4 regions of the Pseudoalteromonas sp. 19-MNA-CIBAN-0066 genome follow, and region 2 is predicted to be linked to each of the others. Evidence: predicted binding sites of a transcription regulator. Region 2 holds the regulator's gene; each other region holds the start of a gene.
What was found. Region 2 encodes sigma-54, which starts transcription at its own class of promoters, with help from an activator protein. Its sites were predicted from a motif close to GTTGGCACGNNNNTNGNNT; they were not measured.

Region 1 (4,394 bases), on a different contig from region 2:
GGCCACGTTTTAAAGGTCAATTAGCTGATAATTCAATTGGTCGCTGTGATACGGGCGAAACAATGGGTCCACCACCAAGAAGGTAAGGAGTAACTATGCGTTATTTTAAATACGCATTGATCCTAACTACTGCTGTGCTATTGAGCTTTAAGCTCTTTGCGCAGCAGGAAATGATGGATCATAGCCATATGCCTATTGCAGTACCAAACGCTGCACCCACACCGGCACTGAGCCTTAAGTTATTAAAAGATAGTATGTCGGGTTATAACTTAATTTTAGATACACAGCGTTATGATTTGTCTGTGCCGCCAGAGGGCACGATGAACATGCAACAAATGATGGTTGCGACAACAAACCAAGACACCGGTTTTTTACAAGGTCATGCTCATTTATACATTAATGGGGTTAAAATACAGCGAATTTACGGACAAGCGTTGCATTTACCTGCTAACTTATTTAAAACGGGTATAAATACCGTATCGGTTACTTTAAATAATCATGGTCATATGTATTGGACCGCTCAAGGTAAAAAAATAGTTGCTACGCTGTATGTTAACGACCAAACCAAAGAGTTTATAACATACCGATTTGAAAGCTTTCCTAGCAAGGTTAAAAATACGCATTAATGAAAATTCATAATAAACTTTTTTTAATACTATTTAGTTTTACCTTTAGTGTTATTGCAGGGATGGTAATACTTATACAGTGGAGTATAGGGCAAGGCGTTATTGATTTTGTTAATGCAAAAGAGATAAAAGCATTAGAACCACTTACGCTACAACTTGCAAAGCAGTATCAAAAAACGCCCTCGTGGGAGTTAGTTATTGGCGGCGACAAAAACTTTAGAATGCTTATAGAATCGCAACTAGAAAACAGCCAGTTTTTATCTAAGTTACCAAAAAGCCCTGATCCAAGAGGGCGAATGATGCGCCGGCCACCACCATCCGAGCATATTGTTTTAGGCGCGCGCCGACCACCTCCTGAAAATATTGCTCATTATGCTTTGCTTGACGAAAATAAACAGCGAATAGTGGGCAGGTATTTAAGTAATTTAAACTATATGACTACAGCCATTACAGTGAATAATAAAGCGGTTGGTTATTTAGCTGTATCCAAAAGAGATAGCTTAGTTGATGGCTACGAACTTGATTTTTTACAGCAGCAAACAAACTACTTATGGTTTATTGCTTTAGCGGCGGTACTGCTTACATTACTGGTTACCTTTTTATTATCTCGGCATTTAGTTAGCCCAGTAAAACAAATAGCTAACGGTATGCACCGCTTAACGCAAGGCAATTACGAGACTAAGCTGACCCTAGATCGAAAAGACGAACTAGGGCAGTTAAGCGAGGATTTTAATACGCTTGCATTTACGCTGCCAAAGACGAGCAAGTACGTAAACGCTGGCTTGCCAATATTTCTCATGAGCTTAGAACGCCAATGAGCATTTTGCTTGGTGAGCTTGAAGCTATGCTACTTGGCATACGCGAGCCAAATGCAAAAAATATAAACTCGGCCAACGACGAAGCCCTGCATTTAAAGCGCTTAATAGACGATTTGCATATGCTCAATAGCGCAGAGTTAGGGGGCATGCATTACACTATGCAAGCTACTGATATGGCATTGTTATTAAATACTATTGAGCAAAAATATCAGGTTATACTTGAGCAACATAATATAAAGCTTTACCTATTAAATGCTGCAAAAAATATAACCGTTCAAGCAGATAAAACACGCCTTTTACAGTTATTCGATAATATTTTAATGAACGCAGTGCATTACGCACAATGCTCTACTATTTCATTAACGGCGAGTAATATAAGTATTAAAGGGCAAATGTATTTACAGCTTATTATTGAAGATAATGGCGTGGGGGTTGAGCCATCGCATTTATCGCACTTATTTGAGTATTTATACCGAGTAGATAGTTCGCGAAATCGCCAAGAGGGCGGTTCGGGTTTGGGGTTATCTATTTGTCAGCACATAGTTAAAGGTCATAAAGGCGAGATTAAAGCTGAAAAATCTAGTTTAGGCGGTCTTGCTATCATTATTAAATTACCCTTATTTAAAGCTTAGAGGACACTATGCAAGAGCAAATACTGATTGTAGAAGATGAGGTTAAGCTGGCTAACTTAATAAGCGATTTTTTAACAAGCCATCATTACATAACGCATCAAATACATCATGGTAATGAAGTACTACCTTGGCTTGAAATTAACAAGCCTAGTGTGATTTTGCTCGACATAATGCTACCTGGTCAAAGCGGAATTGAATTGTGTAAAGCAATTAGGCAGTTCTCTAATGTGCCTATCATTATGGTGTCGGCAAAGGTAGAGGAGATTGACCGATTACTTGGGCTTGAATTAGGAGCCGATGATTATATTTGTAAGCCTTTTAGTTATGCGGAGCTGGTGGCGCGTGTTAAAGCTATTTTAAGGCGCTTGAATAACGTTGAGCCAAAACCAATGTTATGCAACTTGATGAAAGCACCTACAGTGTAAAATACAAAGCAGCAAGTATTGAGCTTACCAATGTTGAGTTTCAGTTATTTAAGCCCTTGTTTAACAACCCTAACCGTATTTATTCGCGCGATAGCTTAATGGATACTATGTACGCCGATCAACGTATTGTGAGCCAGCGTACTATTGATAGTCATATAAAAAAATTGCGTAAAAAGCTGGAGGAATTAACCAAAACCGACAGCGTTATTCAATCGGTTTATGGTGTTGGTTATCGCTTTGTAAATCCACAGCAGTGTAATTAACAACAAAATGTTTGATTAATTAGCATAATACGATGCGTTAACGTAAGTAATTAATAGCCACTTTAGCTATTTACTCGCATTAGCATTTCGCTATCATTTTAAATTTATGCATTAGCGATATACATTATTTTAACTTCCTCATTATTTGCACATTATTTGCATTTTTACAGCGTAATCTTTTGTTATTAATTAAACAAAAGGTTACGAGCATGAAACACTTATCATCACTTACAATTATTACACTATTGTCGGTTGCTTTTTCAGTAAATGTTGCAGCAAGAGGCAGCGATAGCAAACCACCTAAACCTGATTTTTCAAGCATGGATACCAATGGCGATGGCGTAATTAGCAATGCAGAGTTTAGCGCTAAAAAACCACCACACGGCGAAGACGCACAAACAATTTTTGACGAAATAGATTCAGATGGTAATGGCGAAATTAGTGAGCAAGAAGTAAATGATCATAAACCACCTCGTCGTAAGCGTTGAAAGGATACTGTAATGATTAATAATATTAGCAGTAATTCTGCAAGCCTGGTGCAGCAACAAAGTAGCCAAACCGCAAAGTTAACAACAGCACAAAGTGACTTTGTAAAACAAACACTCGCTGAATTCGATGCCGAAAATTTAACGGCAGAAAACGCGCTAAGTATTCAAGCTGCACTTAAAGAGCAAGGTATAGCGCCAACAAAAGAGTTGGCTGAGCTAATGGGCGAGTTGGAGTTTGACGCTAAAAGCATAGGTGATGATGCTCGACCTGAAGGTCAGCGCCCGCCACCACCGCCTAAAAATTCAATTGAGCAAGTAAATACTAAAGATGTAGTTAGTTATTTAGATGAGTTGTTAGCGCAGTATTCAAGCCAGTTAAATGACGAAGATAAAAGTTCTATTTTATCGGCGGTTCAAGAAAAGTTTGCTTTATCACAAGGTGATTCGATACTGAGTGTTAAAGCGTAATTATAAATAAGGCAACACCTAAACTAAAAAATCAGCTATTACAGCTGATTTTTTAGTTTATCAATAACAGCAAGGTTAAAAGTCACTACTACTGTGGCGCTCTGCTAGTTGCTCTTCTTCAGGTCCCCATGTGCGGTTAACGCGACGACCACGTTTTACGCCAGGGCGTTTTGAAACCTGTTTAGCCCAACGTACAACATGAGTGTATGAGGCAACATCTAAAAATTCAGCTGCATCATAAATGTCGCCAAGCACTAAAGAGCCATACCAAGGCCAAATTGCGATATCGGCAATTGAGTACTCAGCTCCTGCCATGTATTCGTTTGCACTTAAATGGCGGTTTAGCACGTCAAGCTGGCGCTTGGTTTCCATGGTGAAACGATCAATAGGATATTGCATTTTAGTGGGTGCATAACTATAAAAGTGGCCAAAGCCACCACCTAAGTACGGCGCTGAGCCCATTTGCCAAAATAGCCAGTTACGACATTCAGTTTTAGCTTTTAAATCTTTAGGTATAAGCACATCAAACTTTTCTGCTAGGTATTGCAGTATAGAGCCCGATTCAAAAATACGCGTTGGCGGCGTGGTTGAATGATCCATTAACGCTGGAATTTTTGAATTTGGATTAATATCAACAAAGTCAGAACCAAACTGATCACCATCACCTATGCTGA
Region 2 (4,394 bases):
ATATGCTTGCTGCGCAAGCGCTTAATATCATGGAACATAAACGCATTAATGGCTTAATTATTATTAATGAGCATAATCAGCCTATTGGGGCACTCAATATGCAAGACCTACTTAAAGCAGGAGTATTATAAATGCAATTTGAAGAACTCTATCAAGCGCTAAGTGATGACGCTAAAGCGCGCGCAAAAAAAGTAAAACTACTTATATGCGACATTGATGGCGTATTTTCTGATGGCCGAATTTATCTTGGCAACCAAGGTGAAGAGCTAAAAGCATTTAATACAAAAGATGGCTTTGGTATTAAAGCACTTATTAACAGCGGCTTTGAAGTAGCGGTTATTACCGGCAGGCACTCGCAAATAGTACAACAACGTATGACCAGCTTAACCGTGCAGCATATTTATCAAGGTCAAGAAAACAAGCTTATTGCCTACCAAGAACTTAAAAACAAGCTTAATTTGAGCGATGAGCAAATTGCTTATATTGGTGATGATGGCCCTGATATGCCTGTTATGGAGTTAGTTGGCTTTGCAGTCGCAGTAAACGACGCGCACCCACTAATTAAACGCTTAGCACATTACACTACGCAAATGCCGGGTGGTTTTGGTGCAGTAAGAGAGCTAACCGACTTACTTATGCTTGAAAACAATAAACCATTAACTAGCCAAGGCACCAGTTCATGAATATAGCGCGCATAGTCTTAAGCGTTTTATTCATCACCTGTATGGTTTGGCTTTGGTACCCTTATTTTACTCAGGTAAATACGGTTGCTAAAGCCGACTCAGAAGTAATAGCTAAACCCGATTACACCGCCATTGAGCTAAAACAAACAGCTTTTGACGAAAACGGTGAAATTAGCCATAAAGTAACTGCGGTTAAAACGGAGCTTTACGAGCAGCTAGGATTTACCTTATTCGAAAAACCTACTTTCATATTGTACGACGACAGACAAAAAACGTGGCGTATCAATGCTGATGAAGCAACACTTTACGATGAAAGACAATTAATTTTAGAGGGTAATGTAACTGCCCAAAACTTAATTGATGGCGCAATGATAGACAAAATTACCGCCGACAATATTCAAGTAGATATAATGCTACTCACTATGCGTAGCGAACAGCCCGTTATTATAACTGGACCGAATTTAAAGATCACCGGTAAAGGCCTTGAAGCCAATTTAACAACCGAGGTGATAAAACTAATTAACCATACGCGAACACTATATTATGACCAATAACCTTGCAAAAATACTTATTATTCCATCGCTTATACTTGTATTTAATAGTAATGCGGCAGAGCAAAGTACTTCCCCATTAGCTAATCAAATTTCTATTAGTGCTGACCGCCAAGAAGGCCAACTAAAAGAAAACGTTGGTATTTTTGAGAAAAACGTCGAGATAATTCACGGTAATCGTCGTATCACCGCCGATCGTTTAGAAGTACATAAGCGCGACGAACTTGGCGATAATAAACAACTATTAATTGCCACGGGCAGCCCTGCATATTTTGAAGAAAAGCAAGCAGATGGTACTGTCATGAGCGCCAGCGCTAACGAAGTACGTTACGATGTAGCGAAACGTTTTTTAACCCTGGTAGGAGATGCAAACATTTCTCAAGCTGGGCAAAAAATTACGGCTAAAAGCATCACCTATGATATAGAGCAACAGCTTATAAGTGCTGAAAAAGATGAAAACTCAACTGATCGGGTACACACTATTTTAGTGCCTGTAGACGTAAAAAAAGAACAAAAACTCAATAAAGGTCAGCCATGAGTACATTAAAAGCAGAGCTATTAGCAAAAAGCTATAAAGGCCGTGAAGTTGTTAAAAATGTAGGACTTGAAGTAAAAGCTGGCAGCATTGTTGGTTTACTTGGCCCAAATGGCGCAGGTAAAACCACTACCTTTTACATGATTGTAGGCTTAGTACCTAGCGACAAAGGTAAAATATTAATTGATGATAACGATATTACCTTACTTCCTATGCACAGCCGTGCTCGTTTAGGCATTGGTTATTTACCACAAGAATCTTCTATTTTTAGAAAGCTCACTGTGTATCAAAATTTAATGGCTATTTTAGAAACGCGTAAGCAACTAAATAAACAAGCCAGGGAAGAAACCCTAAATAGTTTATTGGACGAATTTAGCCTGCAACATATTCGCGACAGCTTAGGTATGGCGCTATCTGGTGGTGAACGTCGCCGCGTAGAAATAGCACGTGCTTTAGCTGCAGATCCTAAATTTATATTGCTTGATGAGCCCTTTGCTGGCGTGGATCCTATTTCAGTACTCGATATTAAAAAAATTATAGAACACCTTAAAAATCGTGGTATTGGCGTACTAATTACCGACCACAATGTAAGGGAAACCCTTGATGTTTGTGAAAAAGCCTACATTGTTTCTCATGGGGAGCTAATTGCATCTGGTACTCCTGAATTTGTATTAAACGATAAAACAGTACGTGATGTTTATTTAGGCGAGCAGTTCAAACTGTAATATTTATGTTATTACTATAAGCATCTGCTAAGATTAATCATATCAATTTATAAGGATTGTTAGAGATAAATGAGGCAATCATTACAGCTGCGCATGGGCCAGCAACTTACAATGACTCCGCAACTGCAACAGGCTATTCGCTTATTGCAGCTTAGTACCTTGGATCTCCAGCAAGAAATACAAGAAGCACTTGATAGCAACCCATTACTTGAAGTTGATGAACAAGATTACACGGAAGAATCAGCAGGTAAAAACGAGCAAAAAGCAGATGACATTACTGTTAGCGCCTCTGCTGACGACACCCCAAGCGAGTATGAGCAAGATAGCGGTGAAGCACTAAATAAAGACACCATAAGCGACGACATGGCCATGGATGTATCATGGGATGAATATATGAGCGCAGCGCCTGCCTCTTCATCAGGGCCAATGCCTGAAGATGAATCTATTTATCAAGGTGCATCAACCGAAACCCTGCATGAATACTTAATGTGGCAATTACAGCTCACCCCTTTTAGCCCTACCGACGAAGCTATTGCCATAGCTATCGTTGAAGCCGTAGATGACTCTGGTATTTTAACCCTCAGTTGCGAAGACCTTTTAGCAAGCTTTAACCAAGAAACTGACGACGAACACGAAGTAGAACTAGATGAAATAGAAGCAGTGCTAAAGCGCATTCAATTATTTGATCCTGTTGGTATTGCAGCTCGCAGCTTGCAAGAATGCTTATGCATTCAATTAAATCAATTTGATAAAGACACCCCTTATATTAACGAAACAAAAATGGTGTTAACTGATCATATCGATTTACTCGCTGCTCGCGACTATCGTACGTTAATGAAAAAAACTAAGCTCAAAGAAGAAGAGCTTAAAGAAATAATGACACTTATTCATACGCTTAACCCTAAGCCTGCGGATACTATTGTCAGAGAAGAGTCTGAATACGTTATACCTGACGTGTCTGTTAAAAAAATAAAAGGCCGCTGGGTGGTAGAGCTAAACCCAGATAGCATGCCAAAAATACGTGTTAACAGCCAATATGCGGCTATGTCTCGTACAGTAAAATCCAGCGGTGACAGCCAATTTATTCGCTCGCACTTACAAGAAGCTAAATGGTTTATTAAAAGCCTAGAAAGTAGAAACGAAACACTCCTGAAAGTAACTAATTGTATTGTTAAGCAGCAACAAGCGTTTTTTGAACATGGCCCAGAAGCCATGAAACCTATGGTATTAAACGATGTTGCCGAAATAGTTGAAATGCACGAGTCGACTATTTCACGGGTCACTACGCAAAAATATATGCACACTCCACGTGGCATTTTTGAGCTTAAGTACTTTTTTTCAAGCCATGTAAGCACCGAAAATGGTGGCGAATGTTCATCAACTGCCATACGTGCCCTGATTAAAAAGTTGATAGCTGCAGAAAACTTAGCCAAACCATTGAGTGATAGCAAGATTGCAGATATATTGGCTGAGCAAGGAATTAAAGTAGCTAGACGGACAATTGCAAAATATCGCGAATCTCTGGCTATTCCCCCGTCGAATCAACGTAAAAGCTTGATTTAAGACGTACAACAAAGAGGAAAATGCTGATGCAACTAAACTTAACTGGTCGTCATGTAGACATTACAGACTCATTAAGAGACTATGTAAATAATAAATTTGCAAAGCTGCAAAGACACTCAGATCACATAACTAATGTGCATGTTATTCTCGATGTAGAAAAATTAAGTCAAAAAGTTGAAGCAACAATTTTTGTAAGTGGCGCTGAGCTATTTGCATCGACCGAACACCAAGATATGTACGCTGCCATTGACTCGTTGATTGACAAACTCGATCGTCAAGTAATTAAACACAAAGAGAAGTTTGCTCGACACTAACACTATGAAATTAAGCTCACTTA
Region 3 (4,394 bases), on a different contig from region 2:
TATTAATAGCCAACGTTAAAGGCACTGAGTCAAAAGCGTTACGCGGTATGGTTGATGATCTTAAAAACAAAATTGGCTCGGGTGTTATTGCACTAGGTGTTGCAAGCGATGATAAAGTGAGCTTAATTGCAGGTGTAACTAAAGATTTAACCGGTAGAGTTAAAGCCGGTGAGCTAGTTAACCATATGGCCAGCCAAGTAGGTGGTAAAGGTGGCGGCCGTCCAGATATGGCACAAGCGGGTGGCTCTGAGCCAGAAAACCTAACTGCAGCATTAGACAGTGTAACAGCTTGGTTTACTGAGAAAACACAAGCTTAAGTGGCACTTATTGTTCAAAAGTTCGGTGGCACTTCAGTTGGTTCAATAGAGCGAATTGAAGCGGTTGCCGATCTTGTTGTTAAAACTAAACAACAAGGCCATCAAGTGGTTGTAGTGCTCTCGGCTATGTCGGGAGAAACCAACCGCTTAATTAATCTCGCCAAACAAATAGATACTCGGCCAAGTAGCCGTGAACTTGACGTATTAATTAGCACCGGCGAGCAGGTTTCGGTGGCTTTATTAGCTATGGCTATTATTAAACGCGGTCATTCTGCTGTGAGTTTATTAGCCGATCAGGTTAATATTTTAACCGATAATATGTTTGGCAAAGCCCGTATTACAGATGTAGCTGCAACGCGTTTAAAACATGAGCTTGAGCATAACCGTATTGCAATTATTGCGGGTTTTCAGGGCCGTGATATTGAAGGAAATGTAACTACATTAGGGCGTGGCGGTACCGATACTTCGGCGGTTGAAATTGCTGGAGCAATAAAAGCAGACGAATGTCAGATCTATACCGACGTTAACGGCGTATATACTACAGACCCTCGTGTTGAACCTAATGCACGACGAATGAGCCAAGTTACCTTTGCTGAAATGCTAGAGTTAGCAAGTTTAGGGGCTAAAGTATTGCATATTCGTTCAGTTGAAGCGGCAGGAAAGCATAATGTGCCACTTAGGGTGCTATCAAGTTTTTACCCTGATGCTGGTACATTGATTAGTTTTGAGGAGAGCGATATGCCTGGTAATGTCGTTTCGGGTATTGCGTTTAATCGTGATGAATGTTTAATAAATGTAGAGGGTGTACTGAGTGGTACACAATATCTTGCAAAGATTTTGAAACTTTTTGCAGATAACGGCATCGAAATAGATATGATTAATCAAGTTAATCATAATGTTTACAAAGTAGACTATGCTTTTACTGTACACACAAATGATTATTTACACGCATTAGACGTTTTAACAGAGCAGCAAGCTCAGTTAACAGCACAAAATATTTTTGGGTTAACAACAGTGGCTAAAGTGTCTGCTGTTGGTATGGGTATGAAGTCACATTCGGGTGTTGCTAGTTTATTTTTTGATGCATTAGCTGCAGAAAATATTAATGTTATTTTAGTGTCTACATCAGAAATTAAAATATCGGTTTTAATAGATGAAAAATACCTAGAGTTGGCTGTTCGTGCATTACATAAGATATTTTTAACAGAAAATGAATAGATTGATAGGTTTTACTTACTTTTTAGTCTAATTTTCATTAAAATGTTTTAGCGGAATCTTATAATTTTATTGGAACAAGGGAGCAAAAGAATGCTAATACTAACTCGTAGAGTAGGTGAAACCCTAATGATCGGTGACGAAGTAACCGTTACTGTTCTAGGTGTTAAAGGGAATCAAGTTCGAATCGGTGTTAACGCACCAAAAGACGTTTCAGTGCATCGTGAAGAGATTTACATGCGTATTCAAGCTGAAAAGTCTAACCCTGAACCTGGCAATGCTTAATCAGCAATGTATATAACTTAGTTACATACTGAGTTATTGCCAAAAGCCACTCACTGAGTGGCTTTTTTGTGTATAAAATTAAGTGTTTCGGCAGTTAATATGTGCTTGGATATATACTGCATACCTTTTTTGTTTTTTAATAGTATGCCGCGCTCTGTGGTTATAACTTCGTTAATATCTGACCACAGAAGTTGGGTGTTTTTATAAAAGTTACTCGATTTAATCCCTTCTTCGTCAAAGGTAAGGGTGACCTCAGACCCCGAGGCTTTGCTTAGCATTTGTCTAGTAACCCACCAAGGACGGCGATAATAAAAGGCAATACATTCGAGTACCGCAACCATGATCAGAAAAGATCCTAGGTAATGATCGTCTAAACCATAAATTCCAAATAAACCGAGTGCTACTAATAGCGCTAATAAAAAGTATTTTGGTTGCGCGCGCTTGCTATGCGCAACTGATTCGTCAAAGCACTCATAAAAATAAGGCTTATCAAGCGTATAGGTTGTTGTAAGTGTCATATAGGAGTTCTTAAAACATAGTTATATGCATTTTAACAAGCTAACCAGTAAATGCGCAGTTATATAATAAATAACTGCATAATAGATAAAGATATTGGCGTTTATTATTTATCAGATCCAACCTTTAATTTAGATATTATTTTATTACACACATAAAAAAACGGCTCATTTTAGAGCCGTTTTTTTAATAAATTAGAAGAATTAACAGTTAGTTTCTTCTGCATTTACACCTTCTTTTACTTCTTCACATGCATCTTCAACTTTGTTTTGCACGTCAGTTACTGCTTCGTCAATACGCTCACCAGCATCTTCTGCGTGGTTATCTTCACAGCCCATAATAAATAAACTTGCGAATAGGCCAATTAGTGCTGCTCTTAAAGTTGTCGAATTCATAATGTAATTCCTTGTAAATTTTGATTTAAATGATTTTTAATTAGTTTAAAACTTTAGTTTGTTACCTAGGGCTTTTTGCCACGTAGGGCACCCGATACTAAAGATATAACTAAAAGTATTAAAAATATAAAAAATATAATTTTTGCAATACCCGCTGCGGCGCCTGCTATACCACCAAAACCTAACACTGCAGCAATTAAAGCAATTACTAAAAAAGTGATTGTCCAGCGTAACATTGTATTCTCCTTGGTTTATCAAATTTGCTCAATGGATATGAAGCGAGTTACGTGCCATTGTTTTTTTACTTTTAAATCAATGGTTTGTTTTTGTTTGTGTTATTTCAGCGTGCACTCAATGGTAAGTTTTACGCTTTGCTATGTAATTTATTCATACTGATACAAGTGATTATGGATGTTAGTTTTTTATAAGAGAAGTTAGCGCATATTGGTCTTTGTGAGCTGAGTTTAAGAACTATTTAATTGCAGTTCGAGACTTGCGAGCATAGCGGGCTTAATAACAGCGGCTATTTAAACGGTTGAATAATTAACAAATATATTTGGTAAGACCAATTGCCAGTGGTGAAATTACTTTATGCTAATAGAACTGTTAACGCTTTACTTTAAGTGCATTATTAACGGTTTTTAGGTCGCCTATATAACTTTTATTTATATTCACTATTTTTATTATCTATGTAATAGCGCGTATCTAGTCCTTTTTGTAGTGTTAAGTTAATTAATAGCATGTTAGTTTTGTTTAAATTGGTTTTACCAATTTACAGGCTATAGACAAAACACTGTTTTTTGTTATTATTCGGTGAATAATTATTTACGTAAAATGATTTTTTATTTTGATTTCGGTATAAGTTTTATAGGAGAGGAAAATGGATATCGCTGCTTTACTTACAACAGCAAGCAACTTAATGCTAACCGGTATGGTGGGGGTGTTTGTGTTTCTGTCACTATTAATTACCTGCGTTACGGTTATGTCTAAGCTGGTATCTCGCTTTGCAGAGCCTGAGCTTGCAATACCTGCCAGAACACCGTCTTTTAAATCACAAGGTGTGCCTAATGAGCACATCGCCGCAATTAGTGCTGCCATTGCTCAGTACAAAACAAACAATAATTAAAGGAGCACTTAAATGGCTAAATTAAAATTAACAGAACTGGTACTACGTGATGCGCATCAATCATTGTTAGCAACTCGTATGCGCCTTGACGATATGCTACCGATTGCAAAAAAGCTTGATGATGCAGGTTATTGGTCTATTGAGTCGTGGGGGGGAGCTACGTTTGATTCGTGTATTCGTTATTTAGGTGAAGATCCTTGGGAGCGTATTCGCGCACTAAAAAAAGCGATGCCAAATACTAAACAGCAAATGCTATTACGCGGTCAAAATTTATTAGGTTACCGCCATTATGCTGACGATGTAGTAGAAAAATTTGTAGAGCGTGCCCATAAAAATGGCGTTGATGTATTTCGTATATTTGATGCAATGAACGATGTACGTAATCTTGAAACGGCAATTAAAGCGGCTATAAAAGTAGGCGCACATGCCCAAGGGACTATTTCTTATACAGTAAGCCCTGTTCATACGCTTGATATGTGGTTAACGCTAGCTAAGCAGTTGGAAGATTTAGGCTGTCATTCAATTTGTATTAAAGATATG
Region 4 (4,394 bases), 110 kb from region 2:
CAGTAGTAGATACGCCTAAAATACAGGTTAACCGAGCAATTAAAGTAAACAACACCAGCAGCTATAAGCTTGGGCAGTTTTACGACTCGCTACCAACGGCAGCAAAGCCCGTAACTATTAGCTCAGTGCAGTACTTTAAATATGATGACATCTATTTTTTACCGCAAATTAGTGGTGATGAAATTAAATATCTCGCTGTTAAACTCAATTAATACTGTCTTTATCTGTCGCAAATAAAAACATAAATAAGGGCATAGCATTTTATCTTGCTATCAAGCTACTTCGCTCCTATAGTCAGCAGATTATAGGCCTTTATTTTGAACAAACTTGTTATGAAAACTAGCACTCCAGCTCGTGATTTTGGTGAACTATTAGGTTACGCACCTGGTAATGTTGCTGTTTACTCGTCTGACTATGACTCTGCCGACGAAAGCATTTACCCCAACCGCAGTGCCTATCGCAGTTATTTAGATGGCATTTATATGGGCTATAAATGGCAGTGTGTTGAGTTTACTAGGCGCTGGATGTATCTCAATCATGGTTATATTTTTGATGACATAGCGATGGCTTACGATATTTTTGAGCTACGCTCAGTGCGTGACGTTAACAGCCAAAATAGACTCCCTTTACAAGCATTTAAAAATGGCGTAAAGCATCATCCTCAAGTTGGTAGTTTACTTATTTGGGAAGAAGGTGGTGAGTTTGAAGAAACCGGCCATGTTGCCATAGTAGTAGAAGTTCACCCTGATAAAATTCGTCTTGCTGAGCAAAATGTTGGCCATCAAACATGGCCACAAGATCAAAATTGGTGCCGCGAGCTTAAAGCTAAAGTAACCAAAGATGGCGACTATTGGATTGAATGCTCTTATAACGATGCAACTATTTTAGGCTGGATGACCCAAACTGATCAAATTGAACACGCAGAACCTACCACTGAAATAAACACCGATTTATTTACAATCAAATCTAATTACATTGCCGATACAGGCCAAGCTGCAAAGTCATGGTTAAATATTGCTAATGATGACGAAGCCGCCTATGTAGATATGATGCAAGGCCACAAGCTTACCTCCAATGCAGAGGATCAACATAGCTACTTTACTATTTCACACACAGCCCAACAAGCCATTGAGCACGCCACCAATGAACTGCATGGCTTATTTATGCATGCCACCGATTATGTGTTACAGCACCCTGAGCTATTAAAAAAGTTTAATTTACCTGAAGTAGTACTCAATAAAATTCGTCAATCGTGGGATAACCGCTTAAATCAATTGATCACCAGTCGCTTTGACTTTGCACTAACCCCTGCAGGCTTAAAAGTGTATGAATACAACTGCGACTCCGCTTCGTGTTATATGGAAAGCGGTAAAGTTCAGGGTAAATGGGCAAAGCACTTTGGGGTTAAAACGGGTATTGATGCAGGCCAAGACTTATTTAAAGACTTAGTAAAAGCATGGCGAAAAAGTGAAGTAAAAGGTTTAGTTCATATTCTTCAAGATGACGAGCCAGAAGAGCATTACCACGCTTTATTTATGAAAGAAACAATTGCGGCAGCAGGTTTTGAGTGCAAAATTATTATTGGTTTAAATACTCTGTCTTGGGATGCCTTTGGCAATATTATTGATGCCGATGGCAATAAACTTAATTATGTATGGAAAACCTGGTCGTGGGAAACTGCACTTGAGCAAATTCGTGAAGAATGCGAGGCTGATCAAGCTCAAAATCATAATTTTGAGCCGCAATGGCAAGCAGGAGCAACCCCGCGGTTGGCTGATGTATTATTGCGTAAAAATATCATGGTTTTTGAACCACTATGGACACTGATCCCCAGTAATAAAGCAATCTTACCGGTGCTGTGGAGTTTATTTCCTAATCATAAATATTTGCTCAATACCGCGTTTGAGCTCAGTGATGAATTATTACAAACCGGCTATGTAGTAAAACCCATTGTTGGCCGCTGCGGAGCAAATATTCAAGTAGTCGATCAGCAACAACAAACCATTGAGGAAACCGCCGGACACTTTGCATCCCAAGAGCAAATATATCAGCAATTATTTGCGCTACCAAAAGTAGACGATTACTTTGTACAAATATGCAGTTTTACCACAGCAGGAAAATATTCTGGTGCGGGTGTGCGAGTCGATAAAAGCATGATTATTAATGGCCATAGTGACTGTATGGCACTGCGGATTGAATAACTCGTCAAATTAATAAACAATACTTTGCGGGCTTAGTTTTAGGGCTTAGCATTAAATATAATAGCTAAGCCCTTTAGCTATTATATTTATTACACTGTGCATAATTTACAAAAAAGTGCATAGTTTTCAAATATGTAATACTTAACACCATTCTTCCCCTCATATTAAAAAACCTATCTAATTGTATATAAACAACTTTATTTAAAATCCCTTCTCGGCATGGTGATTGCTTTAAATAAAGTAAAGTATGTTCATATAGTAATTAATGGGCAAAATAATTAAGTAGGAGAAATTATGAGTAATAGTAACAAAACAGCTAAATTTACCGCTCCAGGTATGAGTAACGATTCAGCAGAAAAAACTATCTCTACGCTCGACAATCGTATGGTTGCGCTAATTGACTTACAACTTACCCTTAAACATATTCACTGGAACGTAGTTGGCCCTAATTTTATTGGCGTGCATGAAATGCTAGACCCGCAAGTTGCGGTTGTACGCGAAATGACAGACACCATTGCTGAGCGCATCGCAACGCTAGGTGGGATACCTGTTGGTACGCCAAAATCAATTGTTGATCGCCGTACATGGGACGAGTACTCAATTGGTAAAGCCCTCGTTACCGAGCATTTAAGTGCACTCGATAATGTATATAACGGTATTAATAGCGATCATCGTAAAGCCATAGATACGCTTGCTGATCTTGATCCGGTTTCTGAGGATATGATCACCAGCCAACTAGCCGAGCTAGAGCAATTTCAATGGTTTATTCGTGCTCACCTTGAATCATCAACAGGTGAACTACAAAAGTAGGTGCACTATTATAACTGGCATACATAGCTAAATATTTATTGTTAGTTAATAATTTAAAATTAAGAAAAGCCCGCATTATTAATAATGCGGGCTTTTTAAGTGCTAATAACTTACTAAAATAATAACCTACTAAAATAATTACACATCATACATAGCAAAGTATCTGCATTTTGCTCTTAAAAAGTTTACCCCCAAGTAGCCATTAAATAATGTCACGCTCAGCAAATGCATAAAAAAGAACCTCCCCCAATTAACCCCTCGTACATCTGCATTTAAATTTTATATTATTATTACCAGTCGATATTTTATTTATATTAGCAATTAAATTGGTTAACCAAACCAATTTTAAACTTAAAATAAAAACTACAAAGCCATTACCAGTAAGTAATTTACATTTCTTATTTTAAATAAACGCCTCATACCCCCTCAGTAAGTTAATTTCTTTTTATCGCCTTGGTACTTATCAGCACTTTCTTATCTAAAACAATGAATTTTTTTATAGGTTAAAACCCCAACCTTCCCAAATAAGTAAGGTTAAACTCACCTTGCTTTTAAAAATTATAATTAATAAATAGCAATAACAAACCTATATACCAACATTAAATTAAACTTTTTAACTGCGATTACAAAACAAATTAAAAACATAACTTGTTAAATTTGTTAAATATTAAATATTAAATAAAAAGAAACCAAAATTGTAATGCCAAATTCACACCACTGGTAAACAAAGCTTGAAATCAAAACTTAATTGGACTAATTTTAATCACACTTTAAACATTACCAAAAAAAAGAAAAGAACCTAAAAATTGGTATACCAAAGCACATCATCAACACACAATTACCCAAACGGGAGAGATACATGAAGCTTAATCGAATTACTTCCTCACTAATCAATAAACAACATAAAAGTAATCCTGCACTTATTAGCGCGGCCGCACTTATTTTAATGACATCATCTACTTTAGCTGCACAAGAGTCTGAAAACACCTCAGCCACTGCAGATAAAAACATAGAGGTTATTGAAGTAAAAGGAATTCTTAACAGTATGAAAGCCGCTGCAATGCTTAAACGTACTGACGGTCGTATTGTTGATGCTGTTGTTGCTGAAGACATTGGTAAATTACCAGACAATAATATTGCCGAAGCCCTGCAACGTATTACTGGTGTATCTATTAATTCTGACTTTGGTGTGGGTGATAGTGTTTCGATTCGTGGTTTACCGCAAAACCGGGTTGAATTAAATGGTCGCTCTACTATTGGCGATTCTCGTGATGGCATTAGCCTTCAAGATTTTCCATCAAGTTTCTTAAAAACGGTAGAAGTTGTTAAGTCGCCAACTGCCGATATGATTGAAGGTGCGCTTGGTGGTACGGTTAGTTTAAG

Region 1: the regulator sigma-54 is predicted to act here: its motif matches at 2,908-2,926, upstream of AAEZ18_RS13605 (EF-hand domain-containing protein).
Region 3: the regulator sigma-54 is predicted to act here: its motif matches at 3,005-3,023, upstream of AAEZ18_RS13875 (DUF1328 family protein).
Region 4: the regulator sigma-54 is predicted to act here: its motif matches at 2,415-2,433, upstream of dps (DNA starvation/stationary phase protection protein Dps).

What each region holds. Positions count from the first base shown of each region.
Region 1 covers NZ_JBEONZ010000025.1:25,647-30,040, reverse strand. The annotation lists partial or broken gene AAEZ18_RS13625 (YHYH protein) at 1-86, shown strand, start outside; gene AAEZ18_RS13620 (hypothetical protein) at 96-626, shown strand; partial or broken gene AAEZ18_RS13615 (ATP-binding protein) at 626-2,076, shown strand; partial or broken gene AAEZ18_RS13610 (response regulator) at 2,085-2,764, shown strand; gene AAEZ18_RS13605 (EF-hand domain-containing protein) at 2,974-3,252, shown strand; gene AAEZ18_RS13600 (hypothetical protein) at 3,265-3,720, shown strand; gene yghU (glutathione-dependent disulfide-bond oxidoreductase) at 3,796-4,394, opposite strand, start outside.
Region 2 covers NZ_JBEONZ010000006.1:3,288-7,681, reverse strand. The annotation lists gene AAEZ18_RS05460 (KpsF/GutQ family sugar-phosphate isomerase) at 1-131, shown strand, start outside; gene kdsC (3-deoxy-manno-octulosonate-8-phosphatase KdsC) at 132-683, shown strand; gene lptC (LPS export ABC transporter periplasmic protein LptC) at 680-1,237, shown strand; gene lptA (lipopolysaccharide transport periplasmic protein LptA) at 1,227-1,772, shown strand; gene lptB (LPS export ABC transporter ATP-binding protein) at 1,769-2,494, shown strand; gene AAEZ18_RS05435 (RNA polymerase factor sigma-54) at 2,564-4,057, shown strand; gene hpf (ribosome hibernation-promoting factor, HPF/YfiA family) at 4,084-4,371, shown strand; gene ptsN (PTS IIA-like nitrogen regulatory protein PtsN) at 4,376-4,394, shown strand, end outside.
Region 3 covers NZ_JBEONZ010000026.1:28,436-32,829, reverse strand. The annotation lists gene alaS (alanine--tRNA ligase) at 1-317, shown strand, start outside; gene AAEZ18_RS13895 (aspartate kinase) at 318-1,535, shown strand; gene csrA (carbon storage regulator CsrA) at 1,626-1,817, shown strand; gene AAEZ18_RS13885 (YcxB family protein) at 1,868-2,335, opposite strand; gene AAEZ18_RS13880 (hypothetical protein) at 2,537-2,728, opposite strand; gene AAEZ18_RS13875 (DUF1328 family protein) at 2,794-2,964, opposite strand; gene AAEZ18_RS13870 (OadG family protein) at 3,609-3,854, shown strand; gene oadA (sodium-extruding oxaloacetate decarboxylase subunit alpha) at 3,867-4,394, shown strand, end outside.
Region 4 covers NZ_JBEONZ010000006.1:110,111-114,504, reverse strand. The annotation lists gene AAEZ18_RS05960 (DUF6515 family protein) at 1-212, shown strand, start outside; gene gss (bifunctional glutathionylspermidine amidase/synthase) at 333-2,201, shown strand; gene dps (DNA starvation/stationary phase protection protein Dps) at 2,496-3,011, shown strand; partial or broken gene AAEZ18_RS05945 (TonB-dependent receptor) at 3,871-4,394, shown strand, end outside.